4 regions of the Sphingobium sp. SG1 genome follow, and region 4 is predicted to be linked to each of the others. Evidence: riboswitches for the same ligand, from Rfam matches in the RefSeq annotation. Region 4 holds a riboswitch; each other region holds the start of a gene.
What was found. Region 4 has a riboswitch for cobalamin ahead of AC0KVN_RS14675 (TonB-dependent receptor plug domain-containing protein). Riboswitches for the same ligand answer to the same signal wherever they lie in the genome.
Positions count from the first base shown of each region.

Region 1: it holds a riboswitch for cobalamin, as region 4 does, so the genes downstream of both, AC0KVN_RS11620 (TonB-dependent receptor plug domain-containing protein) here and AC0KVN_RS14675 (TonB-dependent receptor plug domain-containing protein) in region 4, are expected to answer to the same signal.
Region 2: it holds a riboswitch for cobalamin, as region 4 does, so the genes downstream of both, AC0KVN_RS16955 (TonB-dependent receptor plug domain-containing protein) here and AC0KVN_RS14675 (TonB-dependent receptor plug domain-containing protein) in region 4, are expected to answer to the same signal.
Region 3: it holds a riboswitch for cobalamin, as region 4 does, so the genes downstream of both, AC0KVN_RS15660 (cobalamin biosynthesis protein CobG) here and AC0KVN_RS14675 (TonB-dependent receptor plug domain-containing protein) in region 4, are expected to answer to the same signal.

Region 1 is NZ_JBVVOJ010000004.1:183,479-187,568, reverse strand. It holds gene AC0KVN_RS11625 (PepSY domain-containing protein) at 1-219, opposite strand, end outside; gene AC0KVN_RS11620 (TonB-dependent receptor plug domain-containing protein) at 222-2,210, opposite strand; cobalamin riboswitch at 2,402-2,646, opposite strand; gene AC0KVN_RS11615 (copper resistance protein B) at 2,709-3,569, opposite strand; gene AC0KVN_RS11610 (copper resistance system multicopper oxidase) at 3,566-4,090, opposite strand, start outside.
Region 2 is NZ_JBVVOJ010000007.1:219,414-223,503, reverse strand. It holds gene AC0KVN_RS16970 (S9 family peptidase) at 1-483, shown strand, start outside; gene AC0KVN_RS16965 (acyl-CoA thioesterase) at 483-881, shown strand; gene AC0KVN_RS16960 (ABC transporter substrate-binding protein) at 895-1,755, opposite strand; cobalamin riboswitch at 1,822-2,014, shown strand; gene AC0KVN_RS16955 (TonB-dependent receptor plug domain-containing protein) at 2,151-4,090, shown strand, end outside.
Region 3 is NZ_JBVVOJ010000006.1:251,978-256,067, reverse strand. It holds gene AC0KVN_RS15670 (excalibur calcium-binding domain-containing protein) at 1-24, shown strand, start outside; gene AC0KVN_RS15665 (hypothetical protein) at 189-689, opposite strand; cobalamin riboswitch at 1,447-1,658, shown strand; gene AC0KVN_RS15660 (cobalamin biosynthesis protein CobG) at 1,939-2,991, shown strand; gene AC0KVN_RS15655 (precorrin-8X methylmutase) at 2,991-3,620, shown strand; gene cobI (precorrin-2 C(20)-methyltransferase) at 3,617-4,090, shown strand, end outside.
Region 4 is NZ_JBVVOJ010000006.1:58,386-62,475, forward strand. It holds gene AC0KVN_RS14670 (FecCD family ABC transporter permease) at 1-734, opposite strand, end outside; gene AC0KVN_RS14675 (TonB-dependent receptor plug domain-containing protein) at 721-2,577, opposite strand; cobalamin riboswitch at 2,749-2,990, opposite strand; gene AC0KVN_RS14680 (threonine ammonia-lyase) at 3,130-4,090, shown strand, end outside.

The DNA of each region.
Region 1 (4,090 bases), on a different contig from region 4:
CATCTCGATCCGGGCGGCGGACAGCGCCATGGTATCGGGCAGCGTGCCCGCTTGCCCGGCCGACAGGGTGAGAGGCGCAAGCCCCCCAAGCTGCGCGGCCGGTGTCAGGCGCGGATAGTCGACATAAAGCATCACGAAGCCGGACAGGCACCACAGCGTCATGACGGCGCCGATGATGATGCCCAGCCAGCGATGCAGCAGCAGGACCGGCCGCAACATGGTCAGAAGCTCAGGCCATAGCTGACCCGCAGCGTGCGCGGCACGCCCCGGTAGAAGTAGAGGAAGCGGCTGTTGCTGCCGTCCAATACCCCCGCATCGCTGACCGCCGAGCGATAGCCAGTGGAGGCGTAATCACGGTCGAACAGATTCTCGACATTGATGCCGAACCGGTTGCGCCGCGCCTGATCCAGCCACAGATGCGCGCCCGCATCGACCACGGCATAATTGCCATAGTTCATCCGGCCAAAACCCGATGCGGTCGACCAGACATCGCCCACCCAATTGGCCGACAGATTGGCGCCGAAGCGGCCCGTTTCCGGCGCATAGACGATCGCGGCGCGGCCATATTGTTCCGGATTGCGATCGCGCTGCACCGAACTGCCCTGATTTCGGACGCGCGAATAGGTGTAGCTGGCCGACAGGCCCCAGCCGCCGGTCAGGTCGGCGTTCAGCTCCAGCTCGGCACCCCTGGCCCGCACCTTGTCGCGAACGTTGATATAGGTGCCTTCCGGAAAGGCCGGATCATCATAGGTCGTGTCGATCAGGTCGGTGATGCGCCGGTTGAACCAGGTCGCTTTCCAGCGGATCGCTCCGCCGGCCAGCGCGCCGCCCAGCGCGGCGTTGAGGTTCAGGCTCTCCTCGGGCTTCAAATTCGGGTTGCCGACTTCGCAACAGGGATCATTGCCATAAAGCTGCGAGGCGTCGGGCAGCACGAAGGAGGTGCCGCCATTGGCCTCCACGAACAGCGCGTCGCTGACATCATAACGGCCCGACACGTTCCAGATCGTCTTTTCCGATCCCTTCGCCTTATTGTAGCGCAGACCCGCGGCGATCCGCGCCTTGCTCGACAATTCGTCATTGGTGCGCAGCTGGAAGATGCCGGCATGGACCTGTTCATCGGTCGGCGCGATCAGCAGGACGTCGTCGCGGCCGTTGAAGCTCTGGAAATCATAGCCGATCAGCGTGTCGATGCCGCGCAGCATGTTGAGCTGCACCACCGCGCTGCCGCCATAATCCTGATAGCCCCAGAAAGTGCCGGCCGGGTAGATGACCTGTGGCGGCCCCGCCGGAATGGGATTGCGGATCTGGACATAGGCGGTCTTCCAGTCGTGGAAATAGCCCTTGAGGAAGAATTGCACGCCATCCTCGCCGGTATAGTCGAGGCGCAGGCTGGCCACTTCCTCGTTCCGGTCGTTGCGGCTCTGCCTGGTCCGCGTCGCGCTGATATTGTCGAGATCAGCCTTGGTATGCTGGTAGAGCGCGTTGAGGCGCAGGTCCGGCGCGATATCATATTGATATTTGATGCCCGCCGACCAGAGATCATAGCCGCGCGCGCGATCGGTGGCGCTGGGCTGCATCACGTCATAGGGACGATAGCCGTCCGACTGGCTGCGATTGGCCCAGACGACGAAGCGATGCTGGCCGATCGCGCCGCGCAGATAGCCGTCCAGGCTGGTGCCGGCGAAGCTGTCGAGGCTGGCATTGACCTGGCCGCCCAGATCGTCGCTGAAATCGCGGGTGACGACATTGATGACGCCGGCCGCCGCCTGGGTGCCGTAGAACAGGCTTTCGCCGCCTTTCAGCACCTCGATCCGCTCGATCATGCTGGCGGCCATGGTGTCGTTGGGCGAGGTGCCGCCATAAAGGCGGTTGTTGAGGCGAATGCCGTCCATCGTCCACAGCACATCCTTGGTGCGCGAACCCTGCAGCGCGATGTCGACATAGCTGAACGGCCCGGACTGCGACCGGATGAACAGGCCCGGCACCGCTTCGAGCGCGCGGGCGGTGTCGATCGCGGCGGCATCGCGGATCTGCGTATCGGTGACGACCTCGATGGCATGGCCATAGCGCGACAGTTGCTGCGGCAGCGTCTCTTCCAGGCTGGTGCCGGTGACGACGATGCTGTCGCCCTCCGCCTCATCGGCCAGAGCCGGCGAGGCAAAGGCAAGCGAAAGGGCCAGAGCGGCCCGTGAAACGATATTGGACTTCATTTATTCCCCCATCCGGCGCCGCGTTCGACGGGCGGGGGCAACCTTCACGAGCGGCACGCACGCGAACGTCCGACACACGCGCCGGCCGGGCGCCCAAGGGCAACCGACGCGCGTTTGTCGCAGCGGCCCCAGCCGCTCGTTCGTCGCTCAGACGGAAGTTACCGTGCCGCGGCCATCCCCTGGACCAAGGCAAGAGCGACCAGACGCCGGCAGGTCTCCTGGCTCACGGGTCATCGCTTGATGCACGGCCTTCCCAGGCCTCGCAGGATTTAGCGTCCGGCCCAGTGGCTGGCGGATCGGTCATTCTGCCGTCCGCACATGTACATCGCGCTCACCGCTTACAGTTGCAGGGACAGCTGCGGATTTGGACAGTCACCCGTCCGCACCGCATTCCCTATTAAGCCCCTTTCGGGACACCGGCGCGATCATGATCCCATGCCGTGCGGCGCAGGATCGGCGGGATCGATAATCGAATATCAGGCGGGCTGCAAGCGCCTCTCAGAACCAGGCGCGCAGGCCGATCACCAGGCTGGTGGCCGACAACCTATCGCCGGCGGCACGGGCATAATCGGCCGTATCGCCCAGCTTGCGCTCCCAATTGATGCCGACATAGGGCGCGAATTCGCGGGCAATCTCGTAGCGCAGCCGCAGCCCAAGCTCGATATCGGACGGGCCGGCGCCGATCCCCAGTTCGGGCACATCCTGCGCCGCCAGATTGAACTCGGCAGCGGGCTGCAGGATCAGCCGCTGGGTGATGCGCTGGTCGTAGCTCGCCTCCAGCCGCAGATGGGCGTCGCCCCTGGTCGACAGAAAGGCTTCGGCCCCGACCTCGAACCAGTAAGGCGCCAGGCCGTCGATGCCGATCACCGCATAGCTGCGGTCCGGCCCTTCGCCGAAATCCTGCCGCACACCCGCCTGCAGGTTGAACCAGGGGTCGATCGCCCGGCTGTAGAGCGCCTGCACCTCGGCCCGTTCGAGCGATCCGCCGAACGCTCCCTCGCCCTCGCTCTTGACCGCGAAGCGGTTGATGTCGCCGCCGATCCAGCCTTCGCCCTCCCAGGCATAGCCATCCGCGCCCTTGCCGGCGCGATATTCCAGCCGATCGAGCATCCATTGCGAATAGGTCATGCCGCCCCCTTCCGCGATCATTGCCGCGCGGGCGCGGGCCATGGCGGTGGGGTCATAGAGCGCGTCGGCGGCATGATCGGTCGGCACCGGCGGGGCCGTGCCTTGTGGGATCGCAGCATCGGTGATGGGCATACTGTGGCCCATCGCGCCATGGTCCATCTGGCTATGGTCCATGGTCTGGGCCTGCACCGGCGCAGCGGCGGCGAGCAGCAGGAGCGCGATCAGCTTCATGCTGCATCCTCCCCATGGCGGACCGTCACGACCCGCATCATCCCGGCATGCATGTGCATCAGCATATGGCAGTGGAACGCCCAGTCGCCCAGCGCATCGGCGGTGAGGTCGAAGCTGACCTTGCCGCCGGGCAGCACATTCACCGTATGCTTGCGCGGATTATGCGCCGCCTCGCCGGTCACCAGTTCAAAGAAATGGCCGTGCAGATGGATGGGATGCGGCATCATCGTGTCGTTGATCAGGGTCACGCGCACCCGTTCCATATGACGGAAGGCGATCGGCTCGGCCCCTTCCGACAGCTTCACCCCATCGAACGACCACATATAGCGTTCCATGTTCGCGGTCAGGTGGATGTCGAGCGACCGGGTCGGCGTGCGCAGGTCCGTGTTCGGTGTCAGCGACCGCAGATCGGCATAGGTCAGCACCCGATGGTCGACATCCTCCAGCCCCGTCGGCCGGTCGGCGGTGCGATCGGCCGGCATCGGCGACAGGGTGGCGACGCCCGGCCCCATTTTCACGCC
Region 2 (4,090 bases), on a different contig from region 4:
GCCAAGGGCAGGATCAGCATTTCGGGCGGATCGGCCGGCGGCGAGCTGATGGGCGCGGTCATCAACTCCGACCCCGACCTGTGGGGCGCGGTGGTGGCGCATGTGCCGTTCGTCGACGTGCTCAACACCATGCTGGACGAAACGCTGCCGCTGACGCCGGGCGAATGGCCCGAATGGGGCAATCCGATCGAGGATGAGGCCGCGTTCCGCACCATCCAGTCCTATGATCCCTACACCCATGTCACCGCCCAGGATTATCCGCCGCTGATGGTGACCGCTGGTCTCAACGATCCGCGCGTCACCTATTGGGAGCCGGCGAAGTGGGTCGCGAAGCTGCGCGCGACCAAGACGGACAGCAATATCCTGCTGCTCAAGACCAATATGGGCGCGGGGCATGGCGGCAAGTCGGGCCGGTTCGAGAGCCTGCACGAGACCGCCGAGGAATTTGCGTTCATCCTGTGGCAGCTGGGAGTGGAAGGCTGATGGCGTCGAGCTTCACCAAGCAATTCACCGCGCGGCCCGAGCATATCGATGTGCTGGGCCATGTGAACAATGCGGTGTGGGTGCAGTGGATGGAGCAATTGTCGGTCGAACATTGGATGACCGATGCCGATCCGGCCCATGTCGACGCCTATATCTGGGTCGTGACCCGGCATGAGGTCGATTATCGCGGCAACGTGACCGAGGGCGATGTCGTGTCGGGCCGCACCTGGATTCCGGAAGGACCGCGCGGCGCGCGGTTCGACCGGCTGATCGAGTTCACCGGGCCGGACGGCAAGGTGAAGGTGTCGGCCAAATCCACCTGGGCGATGATCGACAAGGAAAGCGGCCGGCTGATGCGGGTGCCGGCCGAAGTCGCAGCGAATTTCATAGAGGGCTGAAACCCGGTCGGACTTAGCGAGCGCCGACGGCCTGTGACAAAGCACGGGCTGCCTGCACATAGGCGGGCCCGCCGCACACGGTCCAGGCCTGGGGCAGGCTGATGCGCGCTATGTCGCGCAGCACCGGATGATGCAGCATTTCGGTGCCCTGGTCGGTGATCCGGTCGGTGGCGCTCTCGACGATCAGATAGTCGGGCTGGGCGGCGACCATCTCCTCCAAGCTGACCTGCGCGATCGCCGGCTTGCCAAGGTCGGCGGCCAGGTTGCGCAGGCCGGCCCGCGTCATCAGGTCGTCGACCAGCGTGCCGGTGCCGGTCATGTAGCCGCGCCGCTGATAATAGGCCGCGACTTTGGGCTTCGGCGCGCGGGGCAGGGCGGCGAGTTCCCGGTCCATCCGCGCGATCATCGCTTCGCCGCGGTCGGCATGGCCGATCGCCTGCGCCACCGTGCGGATCGACGCGACGATATCGGCATAGCTGTCCGCGCTTTTCAGATCGACGGCGGGATAATGCTGGGCCTTGAGGATCGCGATCGCCGGATTGCGCCGCGCCGGCATGCCGATCACCAGATCGGGATTGGTCGCCAAAATCTGTTCGGCCGATCCGTCGAGGATGGGCAGACCCTTCGTTACGGCAGCCACCGCCGACATCTGCCGATCGGCGGCATTATGGGTCAGGCCGGCAATCTGGTCGCGATCGGCCAGCGCGACCAGCAACTGGTCGGCGCACAGGTTGAGCGACACGATCCGTTGCGGACGCTTGCCTGCACTGGCAGGCTGGCGAGCGGTGGCCGCCCATAATGTGGCACCGCCGATCAGGGCGATCACCAGGGCGATCATCCCCTTGCCGGGGCCGATGGGCGCAAATATCCGCATGGCCACCTCCCTTAGCCGGCGCGCTCCGCCAGGCAAGGAAGATTGACGCTCCAGTCGGGCTCGCCTATCGCCCGGACTGCGACAGGTTCCCTGGCAACGGGGATGAAAAGGGAATGGGGTTCAAGACCCCGGCTGCCCCTGCAACTGTGAGCGGCGAGCTTTTGTGCCACATGCCATTGGGACTGCAAGGTTCTGAGAAGGCGGCACGAATCAGCGATGACCCGCGAGCCAGGAGACCTGCCCGTCGTGGTCGTCCTTCGCGCGGACAGGGTGTGCCGAGCGGACGGGGGTGAACCCGCGTGGCGACAGGTGGACCGCAAATTGCGGGGACCATGTCGCGCCCGGCCGGGCACCGATATCGTCCCTGGGATGCGGTCCCTCGTCCGGGGGCTTATGTGTTCAAATATCTGACTTTCTGTTCTTTCCTTCTCTCCACCACCGCTTTCGCCGAAGAGGCGCAGCAGGCACCACCGCCCGATGCCGCCGCCGATGCCGGGGCATCCTCGATCCTCGTCACGGCGACCCGCCTCGCCACGCCGGTGGATCAGGTGTCGGCCTCCGTCACCGTGCTCGACAAGGCAGCGATCGACCGCGCGCAGGATCTGGGCGTCACCGAATTGCTGCTGCGCACGCCGGGTGTCAGCATCTCGCGCAATGGCGGCTATGGCACGGCGACGTCGCTGCGCATCCGCGGCGCGGAATCCGACCAGACCGTGGTGGTGATCGATGGCGTCAAGCTCAACGATCCGTCCTCGGCCGGCGGCGGCTATAATTTCGCCAATCTGTTGGTCGGCGACGCCTCGCGCATAGAAGTGCTGCGCGGTCCCCAGTCGACCCTGTGGGGCAGTCAGGCGATCGGTGGCGTCGTCAATGTCGTCACCGCCATGCCCGAACAGCCGCTGGAGGGCAGTTTCGACATAGAGGCGGGGTCGCGTGACACGGTCAGTGCCCGCGCGGCATTGGGTGGGAAGACCGGCCCGGTCAACTGGCGGATCGGCGGCCAGAGCTTCACCACCGACGGCATTTCGGCGATCAGCCCGGCTTTTGGTGGCAAGGAAAAGGACGGCTATACCAACCGCAGCGTCACCGGCCGGGTCGAGGTGGCTCTGGCGGACGGAATCAGCGCCGATCTGCGCGGCTATTATTCCGATGGGCGGGTCGATTTCGACGCGACCAGCGCGGACAGCCCCGCCTATGGCACCAATCGCGAATTTGTCGGCTATGCCGGCCTTAACGTCGCACTGCTCGACGGCCGGTTCCGCAACCGTTTCGGCTATGGCTATACCGACACCGATCGCGACAATTATGATCCGCGCAACCCGCGCAAGCAGACGTTCGACGCGGCGGGGCGCAACCAGCGGCTGGAATATCAGGGCAGCTTCGCGATCGCCGATGGCTGGACCGCGCTGTTCGGGGTGGAGAATGAGAATAGCCGCTTCCGCAGCGTGTCACCTTCGGCGTCGCTTTCGGTGCCGATTCCCGATCCGGCCCGCGGCAAGGCGGAGATCACCAGCGTCTATGGCCAGCTCAATGCCCAGCCGATTACGGGCCTGACCCTGACCGGCGGGCTGCGCTATGACGATCATAACCGCTATGGCGGTCGGACCCTTTTTTCCGCTGGTGGCGTCTGGGCGCTGCCGACCGGGACGGTGCTGCGCGCCAGCTATGGCGAGGGGTTCAAGGCGCCGACCCTCTATCAGCTCTTTTCCGAATATGGGAATCAGGCGCTCGATCCCGAACGCGCCCATGGCTGGGAAGCGGGCGCGGAGCAGCGTTTCTTTGGCGAGAAACTGCGACTGGGTGCGACCTGGTTTGATCGGACCACGACCGACCAGATCATCTATAATAGCTGTTCCTCCAGCTCGACCGATCCGCTCTGCTTCACGCCCGGCACCACCACCCGCCGCTATGGCTATTATCTCAATGTCGCGCGCGCCAAGGCGCATGGCATAGAGGCGCAGGTGGCGATCGAGCCGGTCAAGGGGCTGATCATCGACGGCAATTATAGCTGGACCGTGGCGGAGGATCGTTCGGAAGGGACCGCGAACGAAGGCAATTGGCTGCCGCGCCGGCCGCGTAACAGCGCCAATGGTTCGATCAGCTATGCCTGGCCCTTCGGCCTTACCACCGGCGCGGCGCTGCGCTGGTCCGGCCACAGCTATGACAATGCGGCCAACACGACGCGGCTGGACGATTATACGCTGGTCGACCTGCGCGCCGAATATGCGTTCACCCCGGCGTTGCGCCTGTTCGCCCGCGTCGAAAATCTCTTCGACGAGAACTATATGACGGCCTATCGCTATGGCACGCTCGGCCGCAGCATCTATGCCGGCTT
Region 3 (4,090 bases), 190 kb from region 4:
TGCGAACCATATCACGGGCGATGAAATAGACGCCCCTCGATATCATCCGCGATCATGCCCCGTCTGAGCAATCGCCCCGATCATAATCGCCAGGCCGACCACCGATCGACACCAGGGCGGCCACATGTTCCATTTATAGTGCGTCAACGAGAAGCCGCGCCACTGTCGAAGCAACGCGGCCTCCACACTTAAAAGCCAGCCTTGATGCCTAGCGCGTAATATTTGGGTCCGGCATTACCCTTGATGCTGAAGCGGGGGCCGAGCGGCAATCCAACCGTTCCATAAGGACGGACCTTATCACTGCTAAAGCGAACCCCGCCGCCAATCTCTGCGAAATGGGGGATCGAATAGGTGGCTTCGATCTTGCCGTAGGCCTTTACTGCCGTATCGTCACACTCGCTGTCTTTCGCGAACTGCCCCGTCTGACTATCCCGGCAGCGAGTCTGACCATTGCTGAAAGTATCCTCATAATAGCGATCATTGTCGCCCTTGTAGATGAAGGCACCCACTATAGGACGCAGAGCGAAGCGTCCGGCGGTTAAGGTGTAGCCAATGCCAAGCTCTCCACCCCAACGGTCGTGAGCGCGAGCAGCATTGGCCTCGATCATGACATCATTTGCCATAGCCGGAGCGCAAGGAAATGCGATTGCAGCAGCAATCGCTACAGCAGTATATTTCTTAATAAACAATATTACCCCCATAGCGCGAAATGCGCGGGGCGCCGATTAGAACAACACCTTCTGAAAACCAACCTTATTTCATACGGCTTTCAGCCGATAATCTCGCGGGGACTTAATCAACGCGAGACGTTCCGCGCAGGAACGGGACGAGGGCGCGTGAGCCCATGTCCTAGAACGCCCTTGCCTCCCTAGAAATCATTGCCGGTCCAGCAGGATCGTCGCGCGGATGATCGCTGCAAGACATCGCAACGGTTCGAATCCGGGCGCGTCCCTCGAACCAGGGCTACACCCAGGCGCTCCAGCCTGATAACGATGCTGCCATCGGCAGGCGCGAATCACGCGAAATCGGGGTAGCTTCAACGCTTCCCTCCCTCTCCGCCACGACTTTCCTGAGTCACGGTTTGTTCGTAATTTTTTGAACGAAAGTCGCTTTTACGGCTCTTTTTCTACAAAGCGACACTACAAAGATGCGATTGATAATGCATGTTCGAGCTCAGGCTTGAGCGCAATATCCTGCCGTGCCCACGCCGATAGGTGCACCGGATACCGTCGCTGCGCGATGCGCCCGTGATAGCTGGATGGGGCGTACTGTACGTCACCTCATCCTCTTCGCTTATTTCTACCCTGTGGCGCATTTGATATTGGCGCAGATGATCGAGGTCGACACGGATATGCGTCCGGGCGGTCCTGTCTGTCTATATTCCATATCTTGGCGAAGCCCGATGTTTCGACTAGGGCATCATCGGTGCGCCGGTTCATGCTGGTGCATTGCATAACTGACGCCGGTGTTCCGCAAGGAACTTAATCGGGAATGCGGTGCGGGGGCCTGGCCCCTTATTCCGCGGCTGTCCCTGCAACTGTAAGCGGATAGCGCGATGCACGAGCCCATGAGGGCAGCCACTGGACAGAGCGTCCGGGAAGGCGTGCATCCCGCAACGACCCGCGAGCCAGGAGACCTGCCGGCGTTTCGGTCGCTCTTGTCCTGACCCAGGGGTTGGTCATGGCACGGTCTTTCTTCCGTCTGGGCGGCGAAGCGTGTGGCTGGGGCTGCACGGCCGCGTGGTGTCGGGCGCCTGTCGCGCCTGCCTGCCGCCTCGCGCCGACCGGCGATGCCGGCAAGCCCCGCCTGGTTGCGTCCCGGCGCGCGGAGGATGTGCCTGTGAGCCAGACCGGCGCGGGCAGGGATAGGGCGACCGCGAACCATGCGGTGGCCCGCGGACCGGCCGTTCGGGGCTGGTGTCCTGACGCCTGGCGCCCGATGGCGGCGGGCGACGGGCTGATCGTGCGCGTGAAGCCGCGCCTCGGTCGTCTTTCGGCCGCCGACCTGGCGGCGCTGGGCGAAGCGGCGATCGCCCATGGCAACGGCCTGATCGACATGACCCGGCGCGCCAACCTCCAGATCCGTGGTGTGCGCGACGATAGCTGGCGCCCCTTGCTCGACCGCCTGCTCGACCTGGGCCTGGTGGACCGCGATGCCCGGCGCGAGGGCGCGCGTATGATGATGGTCGCGCCGGACTGGCGCGAAGGCGACGACAGCCATCGCATCGCCAGCCAGTTGCTCGATCGCCTGGACGAACTGCCGGACTTGCCGGGCAAGATGGGCTTCGTGATCGATGCCGGCGCCGCGCCGCTCCTGTCCGGCGAAGCGGGGGATTTTCGCATCGAGCGGGCGCGGGACGGCGGCCTGATCTTGCGCGCCGAGGGGCGGGCACAAGGCGTGCCGGTGGACAGCGGCGGCGAAGCGGATGCGCTGCTCGCGCTCGCCCGATGGTTCGTGGAGAGCAACGGCGCGCGCGCGGGGCGCATGGCCCGGCATGATGCGCCCCTGGCGGATTGGGCAACGGGCACGACAGAGGCGGCGTCGCCACGCCCGCGACTGGTCCCCGGCGCATGGGATGGCGGCTTGGCCTATGGCCTTCCCTTCGGCCGGATCGATGCGCGGCATTTTCTCGACGCGCCGGCCATGCGGCTGACCCCGTGGCGCATGCTGCTGGCCGAAGGACAACTGCCCGGCCTGTGCGCCGACGCGGCCGACCCGCTGATCCATGTGGAGGCCTGCCCCGGCGCACCTGCCTGTCCGCAGGCGAGCGTGGAGACGCGCGATCTCGCCCGCCGGCTGGCGCCCCATGTGGCGGGCCGCCTTCATGTCTCCGGCTGCGCCAAGGGCTGCGCCAGTTCGATGCCGGCCGATGTCGTGCTGACGGGGCGGGACGGGCGCTACGACCTGGCCTTCCATGCCCGCGCAGGATCGGCGCCCGTCCGTCCTGACCTCACCGCCACCGACCTTCTTGCCCATTTCGGAGCCTGTTGATGCCCCATGATTATGAGAGGGACGGCGCGGCGATCTATCGCCAGTCCTTCGCCACCATCCGCGCCGAAGCCGACCTCGGGCGCTTTGCTGCCGAGGAGGAACCGGTCGCAGTGCGCATGATCCATGCCGCGGGCATGGTGGACCTTGCGGGCCATATCCGCTTTTCGCCGGGCTTTGCAGCGGCGGCGCGGCAGGCCCTGATCGCAGGGGCGCCGGTGCTGTGCGATGCGCGCATGGTGTCGGAAGGGGTCACGCGCGCGCGCCTGCCCGCCGACAATGCCGTGCTCTGCACCCTGCACGACACCGCCGTGCCGGACATGGCGCGGGCGATGGGCAATACCCGATCCGCCGCCGCGCTGGAATTGTGGCGGCCGCATCTTGCCGGGGCACTGGTTGCCATCGGCAATGCGCCCACGGCGCTGTTCCACCTGCTCGACATGCTGGAAGATCCGGCCTGTCCGCGTCCCGCAGCGATCATCGGCTGCCCGGTCGGCTTCGTCGGCGCGGCGGAATCCAAGGCCGCTTTATGGGCGGCGCAGCCCGTGCCCTGCTGCGTCGTCGACGGGCGGTTGGGCGGCAGCGCGATTACGGTCGCGGCGATCAATGCGCTGGCGAGCCGCGCGGAATGAGCGGCACCGTCTATGGCGTGGGCCTCGGCCCCGGCGCGCAGGACTTGCTGAGCGTGCGCGCCGACCGGCTGGTGCGGAGCGGGCGGCATGTCGCCTATTTCCGCAAGGCCGGCCGGCCGGGGCAGGCGCGCCGCATCGCGCAGGGCATGCTGCGGGACGATGCGATCGAACTGGCGATGGAATATCCGGTGACGACCGAAATTCCGGTCACCGATCCGCGCTATAACGACTGCCTTGCCGCCTTCTATGCCGATTGCACCGGCCGGCTGCTGGCGATCGCGGAGGCGGGCGAGGATGTGGTCGTCTTGTGCGAGGGCGATCCCTTTTTCTACGGCTCCTTCATGCATCTGCACAGCCGGTTGGCGGGGCTGGTCCCGGTCGAAGTGGTCCCCGGCATCATGGGCATGTCGGGCGCGTGGAATGCGACCGGCCTGCCGATCACCTGGGGTGACGATGTGCTGACCGTCGCG
Region 4 (4,090 bases):
ACGCCCGCCATCAGCCGCAGCCGCGCCCGCGACAGGTCGACGCCCAGCGCCCGCGCGCCATCCTCACCCAGGGTCAGCGCATCGAGCGCGCGCCCGTCATAGAGCAGCAGGGCCGCGCCGACCGCGATACAGGGCAGCGCCAGCAGCAGATGGTCGATGCTGCGATTTTCCAGGCTCCCCATCAGCCAGCTCATGATCTCCATCGCGGCAAAGGGATTGGGCGACAGGTTGAGCGCCAGGCTGATCCCCGCCCCCGCCAGCGTCGCGACCGCGATCCCGGCCAGGATCAGCGTCAGCGGACTTTCCGACGGCCCGGCAAGCAGGAACAGCGCGCCGATCGCCGCCAGCGCAGTGACGATCGCCAGCAGCGGCAACGCCATCGGATGCAGTTCGGACAGGCCGAAATAGAGTGCGATCACCGCCCCCAGCGCCGCCGCATTGGACACGCCCAGCACGGCGGGTTCGGCCAGCGGATTGCGCAGATAGCCCTGCAATGCCGCGCCCGACAGACCCAGCATGCCGCCGACCAGCAGGCCGATCGCCATGCGCGGCAGGCGCAGGTCGATGATGATCGCCCGCGCCACCATGTCGCCGCCGCCCGCCAGCACCGCCAGGATGCGGGCCGGCGCCATCGTCACCGATCCCAGCGCGACCGACGCGATCGCCGCGACCAGCAGCAGGGCGATCAGCCCCGGCAGCAACAGAGGATGCCGCCGCCCCTTAGAAGCGGACACGCACGCCGCCATAGGCCGACCGGCCATAGGTGCCATAGCCATAGGCGGTGGCGTAATCCGCATCGAACAGATTGTCGATCCGGCCATAGACTTCCAGATGATCGCCCACGGGGAAGGACGCGCGCAGCCCGGCCAGCGCATAGCCGTCGAGCCGGCGCGCGTTGGCCGTGTCGTCATAGCTGTCGCCGACCATGGTCAGTGCCGCGCCGGTCGACAGGCCGAAGGACCAGAGATAGTCGGCCGACACACTGACCGCATTGGCGGCGCGGCGCGGCAGGCGATTGCCGTCGGTGGCCCCGCCCGATCGATCGCGCGCATCGACATAGCTGTAGGATGCCGCCACCGTCACCGCCTCGACCGGCTTCAGCGTCAGCGTCGCTTCCACGCCCTTGGCGCGGGTCCGGTCCAGATTGCCATAGATGTAGGTCGCATAATCATAGTTGATCTGGTTGCGGGTATCGCGCCGGAAGGCGGTCAGCGACAGCACCGCCTTGTCCCCGTCCAGGCTCTGGTCGAAGCCGATATCATAGCTTTTCGACCGTTCCGGCCGCAGCGCGCTGTTGCCGCTATAGGTGTCGTAGAGCTGATAGAGCGACGGCGCCTTGAACCCCTCGCCATAGGAGAGGCGGATATTGGTGGCGCCGGCGTTGGGCGTGTAATTGGCGTTGGCGCCAAAGGTGGTCGCGCCGCCGAACTGGCTATGATCGTCATGGCGCAGGCCCCCGGTGACGGCGAGGCCGGCAAGCGGCTTCACCACCGCCAGCGCATAGACGCTGTCGATGTTCGCCTTCGCGCTCGCTATGTCACCAAAGCCGAAATACTCATAGTCCGGCCGCTCATGCTCATAGCCGAAGATCAGCCTGGCCTGATCCACCGGGGCATAGACGCCCTCATATTCGAAGCGCAGATTGGTACCCGAATAGCCATAATCCGGGTCGGTGCCGCGCACGAAATAATAGTCGCGGTCGTTGCGCATCCAGGTCACGGCGGCACGATTGGTCAGCTTGCCGTCCAGAAGCGCCAGGTTGATCCCGGCATAGCCGACATATTGGTCCAGCTTGCTGACATCGCTGCTGTCGGCCGGCGCGCCGAAGAAGCTGTCATAGTCGAGATCGGCATGGATATAATAGCCGCGCAGGTCGAGGCTGAGCGTGTCGGAAAAGGCGATCTTCAGCTTGGCGTTGGTGGCGATATTCTCATAGCCATCCTTCTCCACGCCGCCGAACGACCGGCCGACCGAGGAAATTCCATCGGTGTTGAAATAGGCGACGCCGACGCCGCCCGACACCGCGCCGCGCGTGCCGGACACATCGGCCTTGGCATTCAGCGTGTCGCTATAGCCATAATCGGCCGAGGCATTGACCTCGAAACCCTCGCTCGGCGCGCCGGTCATCACATTGACCACGCCGCCGATCGCCTGGCTGCCATAGACGACCGAGTTGGAGCCGCGCAGCACTTCGATCCGGCGGATGTTGCCGGTCAGCAAATGGCCGAAATCATAGCCGTCGCCGATGCCGCTCGGGTCGTTGACCTTGACCCCGTCGATCAGCACCAGCGTCTGGGTCGTCTCCGCCCCGCGCAGCGACACGCCGGTCACGCCGCCGGTGGAGCCGTTGCGGCTGAAACGGACGCCCGGCGTGGTGGCGAGCAGGTCGACGACATCGACCGCCTGGCGCGTTCTGATCGTGTCGGCATCGATCACCGTGATCGCCTGGCCAACCTCGTCGCGCGGCTGCGCAATGCCCGAAGCGGTGACGACGATATCGTCATCCTGTGCCAGATCCTGGGCCAGTGCCGGCGTAGCGGCCAGCAGCGCGATCAGCGAAATCCCCAACATCTTCATTTTATCGTCCCCCGGCGTCCGTCGATTTGGAACCGGGGCGTCCGCGCGAACGGTCGCTGCGTGAGGATCGGGAAGACGCCAGCGCCCCGCCCCACGCACCGATGCGGCCCCGGCCGCCATGGGCGTCGCTCGACGGAAACACCGCGCCATGGCCATCCCCTGGGCCAGGGCAAGAGCGACCAGACGCCGGCAGGTCTCCTGGCTCGCGGGTCAGGGCAGCGATGCGCCAGCCTTCCCGGACCTGTCGGTCCAGTGGCCGGTTCCGGCCCTCCCCTTTTGAAGAGCTTGGGAACCCTGCGCATCGCGCTCACCGCTTACAGTTGCAGGGACAGCCGCGGATTTGGAAGGGCTGCGCCCCCCGCACCGCATTCCCGTTTTCAGCCCATGCGGGCACCGGCGCGATCATGCGCGTCCGGGGCTTTCGATCACCCCGGCGCGCGGCCCCCATAAGCCAAAGCACAAGCCCTGCCAAGCGGGCCCGGATCGCCCCGGCGGATCGTTGCGCGGCGCCGGCGGGCGGCTATGCAGGGGCCTCTGACCCAAGGAGCCGACATGACCGATTCGCTTGCTATCACTGCCGCCGACGTCGCCGATGCCGCGCGGCTGATCGCGCCGGCGGCGGTCCGCACCCCGCTGATCGAGAATGCCGCGCTCAACGATTTGTGCGGCCGGCGCGTGCTGGTGAAGTTCGAGGGCGCCCAGCATAGCGGATCGTTCAAGTTCCGCGGCGCCTATAACCGCCTCGCCCGGCTGAACGATGCGGAGCGGGCGGCGGGCGTCGTCGCCTGGTCCTCGGGCAATCATGCCCAGGGCGTCGCCTTTGCCGCGCGCCTGCTCGGCATTCCCGCCACGATCGTGATGCCGGCCGATGCCCCGGCGATCAAGACCGCCAACACCCGTGCGCTCGGCGCCGAGGTCGTCCCCTATGACCGCTTCACCCAGAGCCGTGAGGCAATCGCCACCGCCCTGGCCACCGAACGCGGCGCAACGCTGGTCCCCTCGTTCGACGATCCCTTCATCATCGCCGGCCAGGGCACGATCGGCCTCGAAATACTCGACCAGGCCCAGGCCGCCGGCGCCGACCTCGCACAGATTCTCGTCTGCTGCGGTGGGGGCGGGCTGGTCGCGGGCACGGCCACGGCGGTCAAGGCCGCCCGCCCCGACATCAGCGTCTATGCGGTCGAACCCGCCGGCTTCGACGACACGGCTCGCTCGCTCGCCAGCGGCGTGCGGGAAAGCGTCTCGCCCGACGCACGCAGCATCTGCGATGCGCTGCTGGCGCCCAGCCCCGGCACGCTGACCTTCCCGATCAACCACGCCCTGCTCGCCGGCGGCCTGGTCGTCAGCGACGATCAGGTACGTGACGCGATGCGCTTCGCCTTCACCACGCTCAAGCTGGTGGTCGAACCGGGCGGCGCGGTCGCGCTCGCCGCCATGCTCGCCGGCCTCGCCCCAGCGACCGACGGCGCCACCGCCCTCGTCATCTCCGGCGCCAATGTCGATCCGGCCGCCT